4 regions of the Kineococcus halophytocola genome follow, and region 3 is predicted to be linked to each of the others. Evidence: riboswitches for the same ligand, from Rfam matches in the RefSeq annotation. Region 3 holds a riboswitch; each other region holds the start of a gene.
What was found. A riboswitch is a leader RNA that binds a small molecule or an ion and turns the genes downstream of it on or off. The one in region 3 is predicted to bind S-adenosylmethionine.
Positions count from the first base shown of each region.

Region 1: it holds a riboswitch for S-adenosylmethionine, as region 3 does, so the genes downstream of both, AB2L27_RS12995 (MetQ/NlpA family ABC transporter substrate-binding protein) here and sfnG (dimethylsulfone monooxygenase SfnG) in region 3, are expected to answer to the same signal.
Region 2: it holds a riboswitch for S-adenosylmethionine, as region 3 does, so the genes downstream of both, AB2L27_RS11000 (ABC transporter substrate-binding protein) here and sfnG (dimethylsulfone monooxygenase SfnG) in region 3, are expected to answer to the same signal.
Region 4: it holds a riboswitch for S-adenosylmethionine, as region 3 does, so the genes downstream of both, AB2L27_RS05760 (ABC transporter substrate-binding protein) here and sfnG (dimethylsulfone monooxygenase SfnG) in region 3, are expected to answer to the same signal.

Region 1 covers NZ_JBGFTU010000014.1:21,605-25,550, forward strand. Annotated here, with positions in the region: gene AB2L27_RS12990 (methionine ABC transporter ATP-binding protein) at 1-829, opposite strand, end outside; gene AB2L27_RS12995 (MetQ/NlpA family ABC transporter substrate-binding protein) at 826-1,776, opposite strand; SAM riboswitch class IV at 1,844-1,954, opposite strand; gene AB2L27_RS13000 (DUF7711 family protein) at 2,013-2,639, opposite strand; gene AB2L27_RS13005 (OsmC family protein) at 2,697-3,200, shown strand; gene AB2L27_RS13010 (GntR family transcriptional regulator) at 3,298-3,946, shown strand, end outside.
Region 2 covers NZ_JBGFTU010000011.1:29,553-33,498, forward strand. Annotated here, with positions in the region: gene AB2L27_RS10995 (ABC transporter permease) at 1-301, opposite strand, end outside; gene AB2L27_RS11000 (ABC transporter substrate-binding protein) at 298-1,893, opposite strand; SAM riboswitch class I at 2,061-2,153, opposite strand; gene metE (5-methyltetrahydropteroyltriglutamate--homocysteine S-methyltransferase) at 2,276-3,946, opposite strand, start outside.
Region 3 covers NZ_JBGFTU010000019.1:1,735-5,680, forward strand. Annotated here, with positions in the region: gene AB2L27_RS15575 (methionine ABC transporter permease) at 1-92, opposite strand, end outside; gene AB2L27_RS15580 (methionine ABC transporter ATP-binding protein) at 89-1,093, opposite strand; SAM riboswitch class IV at 1,233-1,342, opposite strand; SAM riboswitch class I at 1,521-1,602, shown strand; gene sfnG (dimethylsulfone monooxygenase SfnG) at 1,613-2,758, shown strand; gene idi (isopentenyl-diphosphate Delta-isomerase) at 2,873-3,403, shown strand; gene AB2L27_RS15595 (AAA family ATPase) at 3,429-3,946, opposite strand, start outside.
Region 4 covers NZ_JBGFTU010000005.1:119,741-123,686, reverse strand. Annotated here, with positions in the region: gene AB2L27_RS05760 (ABC transporter substrate-binding protein) at 1-1,281, opposite strand, end outside; SAM riboswitch class I at 1,510-1,600, opposite strand; partial or broken gene AB2L27_RS05755 (Rne/Rng family ribonuclease) at 2,808-3,946, shown strand, end outside.

The sequences.
Region 1 (3,946 bases), on a different contig from region 3:
CGTCGGTGATGCGCACGCTGACGATCCGCCCCGGGTGCTGGTGGCGCAACCGCGCCAGGGTGTCCGCGGACGGCCGGTCGTGGGTGGCGCTGCGCACGAACCGCTGCGCGGCGGGGGTCTGCGGGTCCGAGAACACGTCGTACACGTCCCCGATCTCCACGAGCCGGCCGTTCTCCATGACCGCGACCCGGTCGGCGATCTGCCGCACCGCGTCCATCTCGTGCGTGATGACGACGATCGTCACCCCGAGCTCGGTGTTCACCCGGCGCAGCAGCGACAGGACCTCGGTCGTCGTCTCCGGGTCCAGCGCGCTCGTCGCCTCGTCGCACAGCAGCAGCGGCGGGTTCGTCGCCAGTGCCCGCGCGATGCCGACGCGCTGCTTCTGCCCGCCCGACAACTGCTCGGGGTAGGAGTGGGCCCGGTCCAGCAACCCCACGAAGTCGAGGAGCTCGGCGGTGCGCCGGTCGCGTTCGGCCTTGTTCCCGCCCGCGACCTTCAACGGGTAGGCCACGTTCCCGGCGACCGTGCGGGACCGGAACAGGTTGAACTGCTGGAAGATCATCCCGATCTTCGAGCGGGCCGCCCGGAGTTCCCCCTCGGACAACGTCGTGAGGTCCTGCCCGGCGACCAGGACGCTGCCCGACGTCGGCTTCTCCAGCGCGTTGAGCAACCGGACGAGGGTCGACTTCCCGGCTCCCGAGTAGCCGATGACCGCGAGGACCTCGCCGGTCTCGACCTCCAGCGAAACGGCGTCGACCGCCGTGACGGTGGAACCGTCACGACGGTCGAAGCTCTTGCTGACGTCCGTCAGCGAGATGAGAGCCGTCACTTGTCCGCGGCAGCCTTCGCGTCGGCCTCGACCTTCGTCGTCTCCGCCTGCAGGTCCGCCGCCGGGACGTCCTGGACGACCGCGCCCGGGTTCTCCTCCAGGAAGACCTCCTGCACGGCCGGGTCGTGCCACAGCGCGGCCAGGTCCAGGTACGTCTGGTTGCCGACGTCGGCCTTGCGGGCCGTGAAGATGTTCACGTACGGCGCCGCGGCGGGGGACGACGGGTCGTCCTTGACGATGATGTCCTCGACCGGCAGGCCCGCCTTGGTGGCGTAGTTGTTGTTCACGATCGCGGCGGCCACGGACCCGGACTGCAGGGCGCTCGCGGTCTGGTCCGCGGCGACGGTGGTCACCTGGACCTTGGACGACTCGATGTCGTTCGTCTTGGAGAACGCCGTGCCGCCGTCCTTCAGCGTGACCAGACCGGCCTGCTGCAGGACCAGGAGGCCACGGGCCTCGTTGATCGCGTCGTTCGGGATCGCGACCTTGGCGTCGGCGGGGAGTTCGGCGACGGACTTCGCCGTCAGGGAGTACAGCGGCAGCGGGTACACGGCGGTGGCGCCGATGGGCTGCAGGTCGTCGCCCGCGGTCGCGTTGTAGTTCGCGAGGTACTGGATGTGCTGGAACTGGTTGAGGTCCAGCTGGTCCTGCGACAGCGCCGGGTTCGGCTGGGTGTAGTCGGAGAAGTTGATCAGCTCGACGTCGACGTCGTACCTGGACTTGGCGAGCTCGACGTAGGGCGTCCAGTACTTCAGGGACTTGTCGGCGACGCCGATCTTCACCGTCGTCGGTCCGGTGCCACCGGCGGCGCTCGTGCTGGTGCTGTCGTCCCGGGTACCCAGGACGACGGCGACGACCACGACGATCGCGACGACGACGGCGGCGACCACACCGATGAGCAGGCCGCGGCGCTTGGGCTTGTCGGGCAGGGCGGGGGTGTTGGACACGGGATCACTCCGGGAGTCGTTCGGCGGGCGCGCGGCTCGCAGCACCCCGTGCTCGACGGTGTCCGTTGATCCGCGCTTGCCGGACGGGGACGTCCGGCCAGGTCCTCACCTGGGGCACCCCACCGCGGGGGAGGGTTGCCGGACAACGAGCCAGGGCTTGCCGTTGTCACTCATGACCTGCCGCAACGGTAGCACCGGTGACGCGGTGCCCGGGCCGGGCGCGGCGACCGGCCCGCTCAGCCCGCGGCCGCCTCCCGCGCCCGGTCCAGGGCGTCGGCGACGGCCAGGTACCCGAGGGCGGCGTCGGCCAGGACGTCTCCCCGCTTGGCCGGCGACCCCGGCGACCAGCGCTTGTCGTCGTACTCCACGGCGCTGCGGCGCAACGCCTCCCGGCTCACGCGCAGTTCCCGCCCGAGGCGCTCGACGAGTTCGCCCGGTGCGGGGGCCGCCGGTCGCAGCGCGGCCCCGTCCCCGGCGCGCAGCTGCACGAGCACGTCGTGGTCCAGGCCGTCGTGCTCGGTCCAGAACCGCACGGGCCGGTCCACGACGTGGTTCCACACCGGCGCCTGCGCCGACCGGAACCACAGCACCACCGGTCTGGTCTCCAGCCCGGAGGCGGCCAGCCAGTGCCCGCCCGCCGGTGGCCGGGTGCCGGCGGCGCTGTCCTCCTCGGCCGCGTTCGTCACCAGCGCCACCTGGACGGCGTCGGCGTCCGGCAGGTCGTCGCGGCGGGGCCCGAGCAGCGCGCCGAACACCCACGCCTCGCTCACGCGCAGCCGCACGATCCCGGCGGGCTGACGGCTCACGTGCGCGCAGCGGTCGGCGACGTCCTCGAGGGTCCGCAGGGCGGTGGTCCACTTCACGGACCCCAGTGTGGGAGAGGTTGCGGGTCGGGCCGGGACCGGGCCTAAGCTGCGCCGGTGGATTCGACCGAGCTGAGGGCCCTGCAGAAGCCGTTGAAGGACTCCTACCGGGAGGACCCGGCCAAGGCGCTGGTGCCGGCCAAGGCCGTCGCCGTGCTCGACGGGCAGTCCATCGGCGTCTCGGTCGACGGCTTCGCCGGGACGACCCGCGCGGGCCTGCACCCCGCCGCCGGTGGGGACGGCACCGAGGCGTGCTCGGCCGACATGCTCTGCGAGGCCGTCGCCGCGTGCGCCGGGGTGACCCTGCGCAGCGTCGCGACCGCCATGGGCGTCGAGCTGCGCAACGCCTCCGTGACCGCCGAGGCGCACTGGGACGCCCGCGGCACCCTGGGCGTGGCCCGGGAGGTGCCCGTCGGCATCACCGACGTGACCATCACCTTCGACTTCACCTCCGACGCCGACGAGGCGACCGAGCAGAAGATGATCACGCTGGCCGAGCGCTACTGCGTCATCGCCCAGACCCTGCAGACCCCGCCGAAGGTCACCGTCCAGCGCGCCTGACGCCCCCCGGTCCCGGATCGTCGACGCGCAGGGCCGGACCCGCCGGCCCACCGCGTCGACGGTCCCACCCCCGCGGGCCGCTGGCTACGATCAGGGCGTGAGGACCCGATCCGCGCCGCCGGCCCCGCCCGCGCGCGAATCGCTCGCCGACTCCGTCCACGCCTCGTTGCTGGCCTGGCTCATGGACGGCAACGCCGCGCCGGGGCAGGCCCTGAGCATCGACGGCCTCGCCCGCACGCTCGGCGTCTCCCCGACCCCGGTGCGCGAGGCGATGGCGCGCATCGAGTCCACGGGCCTGGTCGAACGGGTCGCCATGCGCGGCTACCGCGTCGCGGGGCTGCTCTCGCGCGAGGAGGTCGACCAGCTCATGGACGCCCGCCTGCTGCTGGAGTGCCACAACGTCGCCGCGGCCGCCGCCCGCGTCGACGAGGCCCTCCTGGCGGAGCTGGCGGACACGGTGCGGCGCATGACGTGCGCCCCCACGGGGCCGTCCTTCGTCGACTACCAGGACTACCACCGCGCCGACCACGAGTTCCACCGCCTCGTGAACCGCGCGGGCGGCAACGGGTTCCTCGCCGACGCCTTCGAGGGGCTGAACGGTCAGCTCCAGCGGTTCCGCCTCCGGCTGGTCGGTCGCGGGGTCACCGACGCCGGGCCGGCCATCGCCGAGCACGCCGCCGTGGTCGAGGCGCTGCGCACCCGCGACGGCTCGCAGGCGGCCGCGCGGATGCGCGAGCACCTCCAGG
Region 2 (3,946 bases), on a different contig from region 3:
CGTCGCCGATGAGCGTCGTCACGGGGGCACCGTTCTGGATGGAGGTCCCGAGGTCGAGGTGCAGCGTCCGCCACAACGCGTGGGCGTACTGCTCGGGCAGCGGGTCGTCGAGGCCGTGCTCGGCCCGCAGCGCCGCGACCTGCGCGGGGTCGGCGGTCGACTGCTCACCGCCCTGGCCCCCGGCGAGCATGATCGAGACCGGGTCGCTGGGCAGCAGGTAGAGGATGACGAACGTCACCGTGAACGCGGCCCACAGCACGAGCACGGCCTGCCCCAGCCGCCGCAGGACGTACCCGGTCACGACTGCTTCCAGGCGTCGTGGATCCACAGCCGGGAGGACCCCTCGAACTGCAGGTCGTGGACGTCGTCGGACGCCGCGATGACCGTCGACAGTTCGATGAGCGGGATGGAGTGCGCCTCCTGCACCAGCAGCTGCGAGGCCCGGGCCACGAGCTGCGCGCGCTGCGTCGCGTCGGTCGTCGACGACTGCTCCGCGAGGAGGTCGTCGACCGCGCCGCGGGGCCGCTGGTTCACGTTCCGCGTGTCGGTCGAGAAGATGGTGCGCAGGACGTCCGGGTCGGACCGGGTGAGGTTGTAGAACAGGACGTCGTAGTCGCCGGAACTCTGCTGGGCCGCGGTGTCGGCCGTCGTCCCCTGCTTGAGCTGCAGGTCGATCCCGGCCTCGCGGACCTGCTGCTGCACGAGCTCCAGGACGGCGGACGTGGGCTGCCAGAACAGGACGGTGAACGTGAGCCTGCGCCCCGCCTTCTCGCGGATCCCGTCTGCACCCCTGGTCCACCCGGCCGCGTCGAGCAGGCGGTTCGCCCCGGCGAGGTCCCGGGCGAGGTCCGCCGCGTCGTCCGGGGCGCCGGGCGTGGACACCGACAGGGCCGACGTCACCGCCTCGTCCCCGGGGTTGAGGAGGCTGGCGAGCTGTTCGCGGTCGATCGCCTTCGACAGGGCCTGCCGGACCCGTACGTCGTCGAAGGGGGCCCGCGACTCGTTGGGGAAGAAGTTGTACGGGATCCCGGGGTTCGCCCGCCGCTGGGTCCAGAACCCGTTGCCGTCGAACTGGGGCAGGTCCTGGGAGGCGATGCCGGTGGTGGCGTCGATCTGGTGCGAGCGCAGGGAACCGGTGCGCACGCCCGCCTCGGGGACCACCCGGTAGGTGATGGTGTCGAGGTAGGCCTCTCCGGCGTGCTTCGCCCCGGTCGGCGCCCAGTCGTACCCGGTGCGGCGCTCCAGCACGGTCTGGTCGTCCTTGACGTAGCTGCCGACGACGAAGGGTCCAGAACCCACGAGAGTGGCTCCGGTGCAACGGGTCGCGGGGTCGGCCGTGGCGGTCGGGACGGACAGCAGCCCCAGGCTCATGGTCGACGTGGCCTGCAGGAACTGGGCACTGGGACGGGAGAACGTGACGACGGCCGTCTGCGCGTCCGGCGTCTGCGTCCCGGTGTACCCCTGGAGGTAGGTGGACCCGAGCGACGCCTTCGCCCCGAGGGCCACGATCCCGTCGAGGTTCGCCTTCACGGCCGCCGCGTCGACCGGGGTGCCGTCGGAGAACGTCACCCCCGGCCGGAGGTGGAACGTGAACGTCGTCGCGTCCGGGCTCACCTCCCAGCGCTGCGCGAGCCACGGCTGGATCCGACCGTCGAGGTCCTGGACGGTGAGGGAGTCCACGAGCTGGCGGCCGATGTTCAGCGCGTCGTTGTTCCCGACCTGTTGTGGGTCGATGCAGCCGGAGTCGACCGAGATGGCGACGTCGAGGTTGCCGCCGCGGACGGGGGTCGCGTCGGCGGCGCCCCCGGCGTTGCTGGCGCCCCCGCCGCAGGCGGTGAGGGTGGCCAGGGCGGCGACCAGGACGGCGGCAGACCGGGACGTGCTGCTGCGCAAGGGGTCTCCTGAGGAGTGTGTGGAACGCACCGGTGGGACGGCCGGCGCGAGGGCCGGCGAAGGGCCGGCGAGGGGGGACGGGTCAGCGACAGCCGGTCGCGCCCGTGCGGCAGAGGTCCACGACGCGCCGGAGGATGGCGACGTGCGACGTCCGTTCCACCTGAACCCCTCCATCGTTCCTGGCGGAAGCACCCGCGCCCGTGTCCGGGGGGTTGCTGCGGCGTCGCGGAGCCAGGTCTCTCAGCCGCTCTGGATGGTCGTACCGGGAACTGTACGGGGAACCGTGCCGGAACTCAACCACCGGCGGCGCAGCGGGTCCCGGGACGACGAAACCCCTCCGTCCGGCCCGGGCCGGACGGAGGGGTTCTGCGGGCTGGACGGGCTACCCGACGACGGGGACGCCCGCCGGCAGTTCGGCCCGCACGGTGCGGGCCGCCTCGACGAGGTTCCGCAGGGACTCGGTCGTCTCGGCGTACCCGCGCGTCTTGAGGCCGCAGTCGGGGTTCACCCACACCTGCCGCGCCGGGACCGACGCGACGGCCGACCGCAGCAGGCCGACGATCTCCTCGACGGACGGGACGCGCGGGGAGTGGATGTCGTAGACGCCGGGACCGATGCCTCGGGCGAAACCCGCCCGTGCGATGTCCTCGAGCACCTCCATCCGCGACCGCGCGGCCTCGATGCTGGTGACGTCGGCGTCGAGGCCGTTGATGGCGTCGATGACCTCACCGAACTCGGAGTAGCACAGGTGGGTGTGCACCTGCGTCGCATCCGCGGCGCCCGCGGTGGCCAGCCGGAAGGACGCGACGGACCAGGCGAGGTAGGCGGGCTGGTCGGCCGCCGCGAGCGGCAGCAGTTCCCGCAGCGCGGGCTCGTCCACCTGGACGATCCCGATGCCGGCCGCCTCCAGGTCGGCGACCTCGTCCCGCAGCGCGAGCGCCACCTGGCTCGCGGTGTCCCCCAGCGGCTGGTCGTCGCGGACGAACGACCACGCCAGGATCGTCACCGGCCCGGTGAGCATCCCCTTGACGGGTTTCGCCGTGCGGCTCGCGGTGTACGTGCTCCACGGCACCGTGATGGGTGCCGGCCGGGCGACGTCGCCCCACAGGATCGGCGGGCGGACCCCGCGCGAGCCGTAGGACTGGACCCAGCCGTGCTCGGTGACCGCGAACCCGTCGAGCTGCTCGGCGAAGTACTGGACCATGTCGTTCCGCTCGGGTTCACCGTGGACGACGACGTCGAGGCCCAGGTCCTCCTGCAGTCGCACGACCCGGTCGATCTCGGAGCGCAGGAACTCCTCGTAGGCGTCGTGCGCGACCTCGCCGCGGCTCCAGGCCGCCCGCGCCCTGCGGATCTCGGGTGTCTGCGGGAAGGAGCCGATGGTCGTCGTCGGCAGGAGCGGCAGGCCGAGGACCTCCTCCTGCGCCGCCCGGCGGACGGCGTAGTCGCTGCGGCTGAACGCGTCCGGCCCGAGCGCGGCGAGCCGCTCCCGCACCTGCGGCCGCACGACACCGGGCGCGCCGAGGCGGTCGGCGCGGGCCGCGGCCGACGCCGCCAGCCCGTCGGCGACCCCCGGTGCGGTGGGGTCGGCGAGCGCACGGCCCAGCAGGACCACCTCGGCGACCTTCTGGTCGGCGAACGCCAGCCAGCTGCGCAGCCGTTCCGGCAGCGCCGTCTCGCGCGTCACGTCGTGGGGGACGTGCAGCAGCGACGTCGAGGTCCCCGGCACGACGTGCGCGGCGGTCGCCCGCAGGGAGCGCAGGGTCGTCAGCGCCTGCTCGAGGTCACCCCGCCAGATGTTGTGCCCGTCGACGACCCCGCCCACGACGGTCTTGCCGGCCAGTGCGGACGCGTCCGCCGGCACGGTCCCCCGGACGAGGTCGAGCGCGACCCCCTCCACCGCGCTCAGCGACCCCAGGAACCCGTGGGCGTCGCCGTAGGGCGTGGCCACCAGCAGCCGGGGCCGGCCCGGGACCGCCGCGAGGCGTTCGTAGGCCGCCCGCAGGAGGTCGGCCAGCCTCTCCACCCCGGCCGTCGCCGAGTCGCTCACCAG
Region 3 (3,946 bases):
ACGACGATCGTCATGACGATGCCGACCATGAGCAGCGTGTCGAGGAGCGCGGGGGCGATGAGCGCGGGGATCTGCGCGAGCGGGGTGTTCACACGAGGTCCAGTTCCCGGGACGGGGCCGGCGCCTGCGCGTGCAGTCCCCGGCGGTCCAGCGCGGCGGTGAGGACGGCGGGGTCGACGCTTCCGGGGACCCCGACGGTGGCGTGCCCGACGGTGCGCCCGGCGACGGTCCCGACCGAGGCCCCGAGCAGGGACAGGTCCCGGCCGAGTTCGCGGGACGTGGCGGCCAGCCAGTCGGCGGGCACGTCGTCGCCGCGGTAGTGCACCTCCCAGACCGCCAGACCGCGCGCGTCCCCCACCCCGCGGCGGGGCAGCAGGGCCGCCCCGACGGGGGAGGCCGGGTCCCGCAGCACGTCCAGGAGCGGGGCCGCCTCGACGATGCGGCCGTGCTCCAGGCGGGCGACGGCGTCGGCCACGTCGACGACGGTGTCCATCTCGTGGGTGATGAACAGGATGGCCAGCCCGAGGTCGTCGCGCAGTTCCCGCAGCAGGCCGGTGATCGAGGCCGTGGCCTGCGGGTCCAGCCCCGAGGTGGCCTCGTCCGAGAGCAGGACGCCGGGGCGCAGGGCCAGGGCGCGGGCGATCCCGACGCGCTGGCGCTGCCCGCCGGACAGTTCGTGCGGGTAGCGGTCGGCGAGCCCGGCCAGCCCGACCCGTTCGAGCAGTTCACCCACCCGCCGCCGCCGGTCGCGCGTCACGACGCCGAGGTAGCGCAGGGGGAGTTCGACGTTCTGCGCGGCGGTGCGCCGCGTCTGCAGGCCGTCGGACTGGAAGATCGTCCCGATGCGGCGCCGCGCCTCGCGCAGCCGGTCCGCGCCCAGGCGGGTGAGGTCCTGGCCGCCCACGAGGACCGATCCCGACGTCGGGCGCGTCAGCAGCGTCACGCACTGCGCGAGCGTGCTCTTGCCCGCACCGCTGGGGCCCACGACGGCGGTGATGCTGCCGGCGGGGACGGTGAGGTCGAGGCGGTCCAGGACCGTCGTGGTGCGCGGGGGTTCCCCGTAGGTCTTGGTGAGGTGGCGCAGTTCGATCACGTCGTCTCCTGGGCGACAGGGCCGGCGGGGGCCGGGCAGGGGAGGTCGCGGGCCCGGCGCGACGCCGGGTCCGGTGGGGAGGGGGGAGCAGGGGTGCGCTCAGCGGGAGCGGCGACAGTCCATCGACACGGGAACTCCTGGTTCGTCCTTGTCCGCAACCCCTGCGGACCTGGTCCTCACCCGGAGCACCCCGTGACGGACCAGGGTTGCCGGCCAGCGAGCCGGGGCTTGACGCTGGCGCTCATGACCTGCAGGGACTCTGACAGCCGCCGGAGATCCCCGTCAAGCGTTTCCGCCACGTCCGCGGCCGGGGAGGGGGTGGGGAGGAGGTGGAAGGGGGTCTCCGACATCCGTTGCGGCACAACGTCGTACTGGTCCCGAAATGAGCCGGGCGCGTTCGCCCGGAGGAGGGGGTACGCTGCGGGGGATCCCATCCAGAGCGGCTGAGAGACCTGGCTCGACGACGCCGCAGCAACCCACGGGGGTGCTACCGCCAGGACCGATGGAGGACGCGCCGCGATGCCCCTGCACGAGCCCCTGAAGTTCGCCTACTGGGTCCCCAACGTCTCCGGCGGTCTCGTCGTCTCGACGATCGAGCAGCGCACGAGCCACGACCCGGCCTACAACGTCGAGGTGGCCCGGGCCGCCGAACGGGTCGGGTTCGAGTACGCGCTGACCCAGGTGCGCTACCTCGCCTCCTACGGCGCCGACGCCCAGCACGAGTCGACCTCGTTCTCCCTGGCCCTGCTGCTGGCCACCGAGCGGCTCAAGGTCATCGCCGCCGTCCACCCCTTCTTCTGGCACCCCGGTGTGCTCGCCAAGTTCGCCGCGACCACGCAGGAACTCACCCAGAACCGCCTCGCGCTGAACATCGTGTCCGGCTGGTTCAAGAACGAGGCGACACAACTCGGGGTCACCTGGCACGAGCACGACGACCGCTACCAGCAGTCCGAGGAGTTCATCGAGCTCCTGCGCGGGGTGTGGAGCCAGGACGGGTACAGCCAGTCCGGGGACTTCTTCAACGCCACCGACATCACCTTCCGCCCCCAGCCCACGGCGGCCCCCGAGCTGTTCCAGGGCGGGAACTCCACCGCCGCGCAGGCGATGGCCGGCCGGGTCAGCGACTGGTACTTCATGAACGGCAAGTCGCTGGCCGACGCCGCCCAGGGCGTGCGCGAGGTCTCCGCCCAGGCCGCCCAGCACGGCCGCACCGTCCGGTTCGGCCTCAACGGCTTCGCCCTCGTGCGCGAGACCCGCGAGGAGGCCGAGGCCGTGCTCGAGGAGATCATCGCCAAGGCCGACCGCACCAAGGTCGAGGGGTTCGGCGCGGCCGTGCAGGAGGCCGGCAACGCCACCGGTGACGGCAAGGGCATGTGGGCCGACAGCGAGTTCCGCGACCTCGTCCAGTACAACGACGGGTTCCGCACCGGCCTCGTCGGCACCCCCGAGGAGGTGGCGCGTCGCGTCCTGGCCTACCGGCTCGTCGGCGTCGACCTGCTGCTCCTCGGTTTCCTGCACGTCAAGGAGGAGGTCGAGGCGTTCGGCGAGCTGGTCATCCCGCGGGTGCGCGAGCTCGAGGCGCGCCTGGCGGCGGGGGAGGACCTCCAGCTCGGCGCCGAGCTCGACGAGGCCGTCGTCGCGGCCACCCAGCCCGTCCCGGCCTGACCCCGGCCCGACCCCGGCCTGACCCCGGCCCCGGTGCCCGCCCGGCCGGGCGGGCACCGGGCGTGTCGGCCTCCCGTGCTCGCCGCGGCTGCGGCGACGGCTTACGGTGCGGGGGTGACCCTCGCCCCGGCCGACCCCACCGTCGAACTGGTCGTCCTCCTCACCGAGGACGGCACGCCCTGCGGCACGGCGCCCAAGGCGGACGTGCACCACACGAGCACACCCCTGCACCTGGCGTTCTCGTGCTGGATCGTCGACGGGGCGGGACGGACGCTGCTGACCCGGCGCGCGGCGGTCAAGCGCACCTGGCCGGGGGTGTGGACGAACTCCTTCTGCGGCCACCCCGGCCCGGGGGAGGACCCCGCCGAGGCCGTGGCCCGGCGCTCGGTGCAGGAGCTGGGCGCCCCCGTGGCCGACGTCACCCCCCTGCTGCCGACGTTCCGCTACCGCGCGGTCATGGCCGACGGGACGGTGGAGAACGAGGTCTGCCCCGTCTTCAGGGCCCGCCTGGACGGCGAGCTGGCCCTGGACCCGGCGGAGGTGGACGCCGCCCGCTGGGTCGACCTGGACGTCCTGCGCGCCGAGGTCGCCGCCGACCCCGGGCCGTTCAGCCCGTGGATGCGCCTGCAGCTGCAGGAGTTCTGAGCGCCGCGCCGCACCCGGACGGACCTCAGCCCGTCTCCTCCAGGTCGTGCGCGGCCCGGTAGGCGCGGACCAGGTCCTCGCTCACCCGCCCGCGGTCGCCGACGGCGTGCCCCTGCTCCCGCGCCCACGCCCGCACGAGCTGCTGGTCGACACCGCCCCGGTCCCGCCGCCCGGAACCCCCGGCGGACCCGGTGGACCCGGTGGGCACCGCCGAGGGGGCCGGCAGCTGCGTGACGCTCACCGCGGCCCCCGCGGCCGCCAGCTCCCGGGCCTGACCGGCCACGTCCGCGTGGTGGGTCAGCAGCACGACCTGCACGTCCCGGGCCAGCTCGGCCAGCGCCTCCAGCGCCGCCCGGGTGCGGGTCTCGTCGAAGGTCATGAGCACGTCGTCCAGCACCACGGGCAACGGTCCCTGCCCCGAGGCCACGAGGGCGCGGTGCTGGTCGGCCACCGCCGCCAGCCGCAGCGCCAGGAAGACCTGGTCGGCCGTCCCCTCGCTCAGACCGGCCGCCCCCTCGAGCAGCTCCCCGTCGGCCCGGCGCA
Region 4 (3,946 bases), on a different contig from region 3:
CGCCTTGGGGGCGCCCTGCTGGTTCGGCCACGCCAGCGGCGTGCCGTCCAGGCCCTCGCGGATGACGTCGGTCGCCTTGCCGGCGGCCTCCGCGTACGAGTCGGCGTCCAGGACGGACGTGCGGGCCGGGTCGATGCCCGACCCGGCGGTCGAGGCCAGCAGGAGGTTGTTCTCCTGGTTCGTCGCCCACTGCACGAACGCCGCGGCCTTGTCCTGCTGCCCCGACGCGCTGGACACGCCGAGGCCGAAGCCCGCGTCCAGAGCGGTGCGCGGCGTCGTGTTCCTCCCCCCGACCGGCAGGGTCACCACGCCCCACTTGTCGACGATCTTCGAGCTGGAGGGGTCCTGCGCCTTGAGGCCGAGGTCGGTCCAGGTGTCGAGCATGGCGCCCTGACCGGACAGGAAGGCGGAGTTGGCCTGGTCGAAGCCCGTCTGCAGCGGCGTGGGCAGGGCGTGGGGGGAGACGTCGATGAGGTGCTGCAGGGCCGCGAGGCCCTCCTCACCCGCGAAGGCCGGCCTGCCGTCGGCGTCCACGAGGGTGCCGCCGTAGCCCGCGAGCCGGTTGATGAAGGAGCAGCCCAGGATCATCGGCACCTGCTGGCCCTCGACGATCGCGCCGTGGACCGCGCCGCCGGAGTCCTTGGTGATCTTCTCGGCGGCCGCGTCGTACTCGTCCCACGTCCTCGGCGGTTCGACGCCGTACCGCTGGAAGACCTCGGCGTTGTAGTAGAGGACGTGGGTGTCGCCGTCGAAGGGCAGGCCGTAGCGCTTGCCGTCGATGAGCGTGTAGGGGTCGTAGATCGACGGCAGGAAGTCGTCGGTGGCGATCTCGTCGTTGGCGCCGATCCACTCGGTGAGGTCGACGAGGGCGCCGGCCTCCACCAGCTCACCGAGGCCGAAGTAGAAGTAGTCGAAGACGTCGAACTCGCCGTCGCCGCCCTGCACGTCGAGGATCTGCTTGCTCGTGAGCTGGTCGTAGGGGATCGCCGTGACCTCCAGCTTCCCGCCGAACTCCTCGGTGAACTTCGTGCCCAGCAGCTCGGTGAAGGCCAGCACGTGCGGCTGGTTGACCATGAGCTTGAGCGTCGCCCCCTGCAGGTCGACGGCCTTCTGCGCGGCCAGGCCCGAGGCGGCCGCACCCTCACCGCAGGCGGTGAGGGTGCCGGTGGCGGCCAGCGCGCCGACGCCGAGGGCGCCGGACAGCACGCGGCGGCGGCTGGCGAGCAGGCGCGAGGTGCTGGAGCGGGGGACGGACACAGGGGTGCGAGGGGTCGCGGGCATGCGGGTGCTCCGGAGGGTGGGCGGACGGGACGCGTCCGGGAGGGTGCGCGCGGAACGGCGCGCTCGTGCGGTGCGGGGTGAGGACCCCGGGGGAGGAGGGGCGGCCGGTCAGGCCGCGGGTGCCGTCCCCCGGCACGTCGGTGCCCCGGGGCGACAGGCCATCGAGGCCGTGCGCGCGAGGTCGACGTGGTAGCGCCGGGTGAGCTGGGTACAGCTGTCCACTGCAGTCCTCCATCGTCCCTGGCGGGAGCACCTGCCGCGCGTGCGGTGGTTGCTGTGGCGTCGTCGAGCCAGGTCTCTCGGCCACTCTGGATGGTGTTCCGGCGAGCGTAGCGGATCACCGGGGCCCGCGGGAACGCTTTCGCGGGCCGCGAGTGCGCAGGGCCCGGCCGGGAGGGCTGTGCGACACTGAGGACGGCCGTGCGTTCCCACCACACCGGGCGCGCGGTCCGCCGTCGAGACCGTCGCCTGGTGCGTGGGTCCCGGGCAGCGCCGCGGTCTGGTGGAAGGACCTCGCAGGCGCCCCGGCCCGTGCCCCGGACGACGACCGCCGGTGGCTCCGGGGGGAGCACGCGTCGCGCGACCCCACCGGTGCACCAGAACTTCCGTCGGGCGCGGGTCGACCCGCCCGGCGATTCCGACGAGGACGCCCGGGCGTCCGCGGGGACGACCGGTGGAGCGGGCGCTGCGGGCGAAGCGGAGCACCCGTGACGAGCACACCCGACGAGAACGCGACGACGCCGGCGACGGCAGGGGCTGGGACGGGGGCGGGGGCGACGAAACCCCGCCGCCGTCGCGCGGCCAGCCGACCGGCCGGTCCCCCGGCCGCCGTGGAGGCGGCCGGCGCCGAACCCACGGCCGCACCGGTCCCCGAGGCCTCGGCCCCGGGGGATACGGCCCAGGAGACCCCGGCCACCGAGCCGTCCGCGGCCCCCGTGGAGGGCTCCGTCCAGACCCCGGCCGAGACCCCCACCGAGGCGCCCGCGCCGCGCAAGCGAGCCCGCCGGGCCACCCGCAAGGTCGCCGCCCCGGAGACCCCGGAGACCCCGGTGGCCGAGGAGCCCGCGACCGAGGCGCCCCCGACGGCCGATCCCGTGGCAGCCGAACCCGCTCCCGCACGCCGTCGGCGTGCCCGCAAGACCGCCGCCGCCCCGGCGGCCGAGGCGCCCGCCGACCCCGCGGCGGCCACTCCCGCCGTCGCCCCCGCCGTCGCCGCCGCCGAGGACGCGCCGGTCGAGGAGGCCCCGGTCGAGGCGCCCGCCGCCACGACGGACCCGACCCCGGCCGCGCACGCCGTCGAGGACCCCGAGCCCGCCGAGCCGGCCGACGACGCCGACCTCATGGACGACCCCGTCCTGCTGCGCGCGGCCGGGTTCGCCCGGGGGTCCCGCCGGGACGAGGCCGAGCCGGCCGACCGCGCCGCGGACGCCGCGGCCCGTGCGACCGCCCTCTTCTTCCAGGCCCCCGACGCCGAGACCCCGCCGCGCCGTCGGCGGGCCTCGGCCCCGGCCGGCCCGCCGCCCGGTGCCCGGTCCTCCGACGGGGACCAGGACGTGCGCGCCGACGCGACCGCGGAGGACGCCGGGGAGAACGCCCCCGGTGCCGGCGTCCGCGACGAGGAGGTCCTGGACAGCCTGCGCGACCTGCGCCGCTCCCGCGGTGCCACCCGCCGGGCCGGTGCCCAGGAGGACTCCGACGACGCGGACGAGACCGAGGACCTCCAGGACACCGAGGACACCGACGAGTCCGCCGAGGACGCGGGGGACGACGACGCGACCGACGACGCGGGTGCGCCCCGTCGCCGTCGTCGCCGGGGTGGGCGGGGCCGGCGCAGCCGTGGCCGCGACGCCGAGGACCGGGACGACCGGGACGAGGACCCCGGTGAGGACGAGGACCGCGACGACGAGGCCACCCCGGACACCGGCCGCGGCCGGGCCGAGGCGCAGGACGACGACGCCGACGGCTCGGACGACGGCGCCGACGACGGCTCGGAGGAGGACGAGCAGTCCGGCTCCTCGCGCCGCCGTCGCCGTCGCCGCCGCCGCAGCGGGTCCGGCGAGGGGGACGACATCTCCGGTGACGACCCGCCGAACACCGTCACCCGGGTCCGCGAACCCCGCCGCTCCCGCGGCGCCGGCGGCATCGGCGGCACCGGCGAGGACGAGATCACCGCGCTGCGCGGCTCGACCCGGCTGGAGGCCAAGAAGCAGCGCCGCCGCGAGGGCCGGGAGGCCGGGCGCAAGCGCGCCATCCTCACCGAGGCCGAGTTCCTGGCCCGCCGCGAGGCGGTCGAGCGGGTCATGGTCGTGCGCCAGCAGGACGAGCGCACCCAGATCGGGGTGCTGGAGGACAAGGTCCTCGTCGAGCACTACGGCGCGCTGCAGGCGCAGACCACGATGGTCGGCAACGTCTACCTCGGTCGCGTCCAGAACGTGCTGCCGAGCATGGAGGCGGCCTTCGTCGACGTCGGCAAGGGGCGCAACGCCGTCCTGTACGCCGGTGAGGTCAACTGGGACGCCGCGGGGCTGGAGGGCCAGCCGCGCCGCATCGAGGCCGCGCTGAAGTCCGGTGACCCCGTCCTGGTGCAGGTCACCAAGGACCCGGTCGGGCACAAGGGCGCCCGCCTGACGAGCCAGGTCTCGCTGCCCGGCCGCTACCTCGTGTA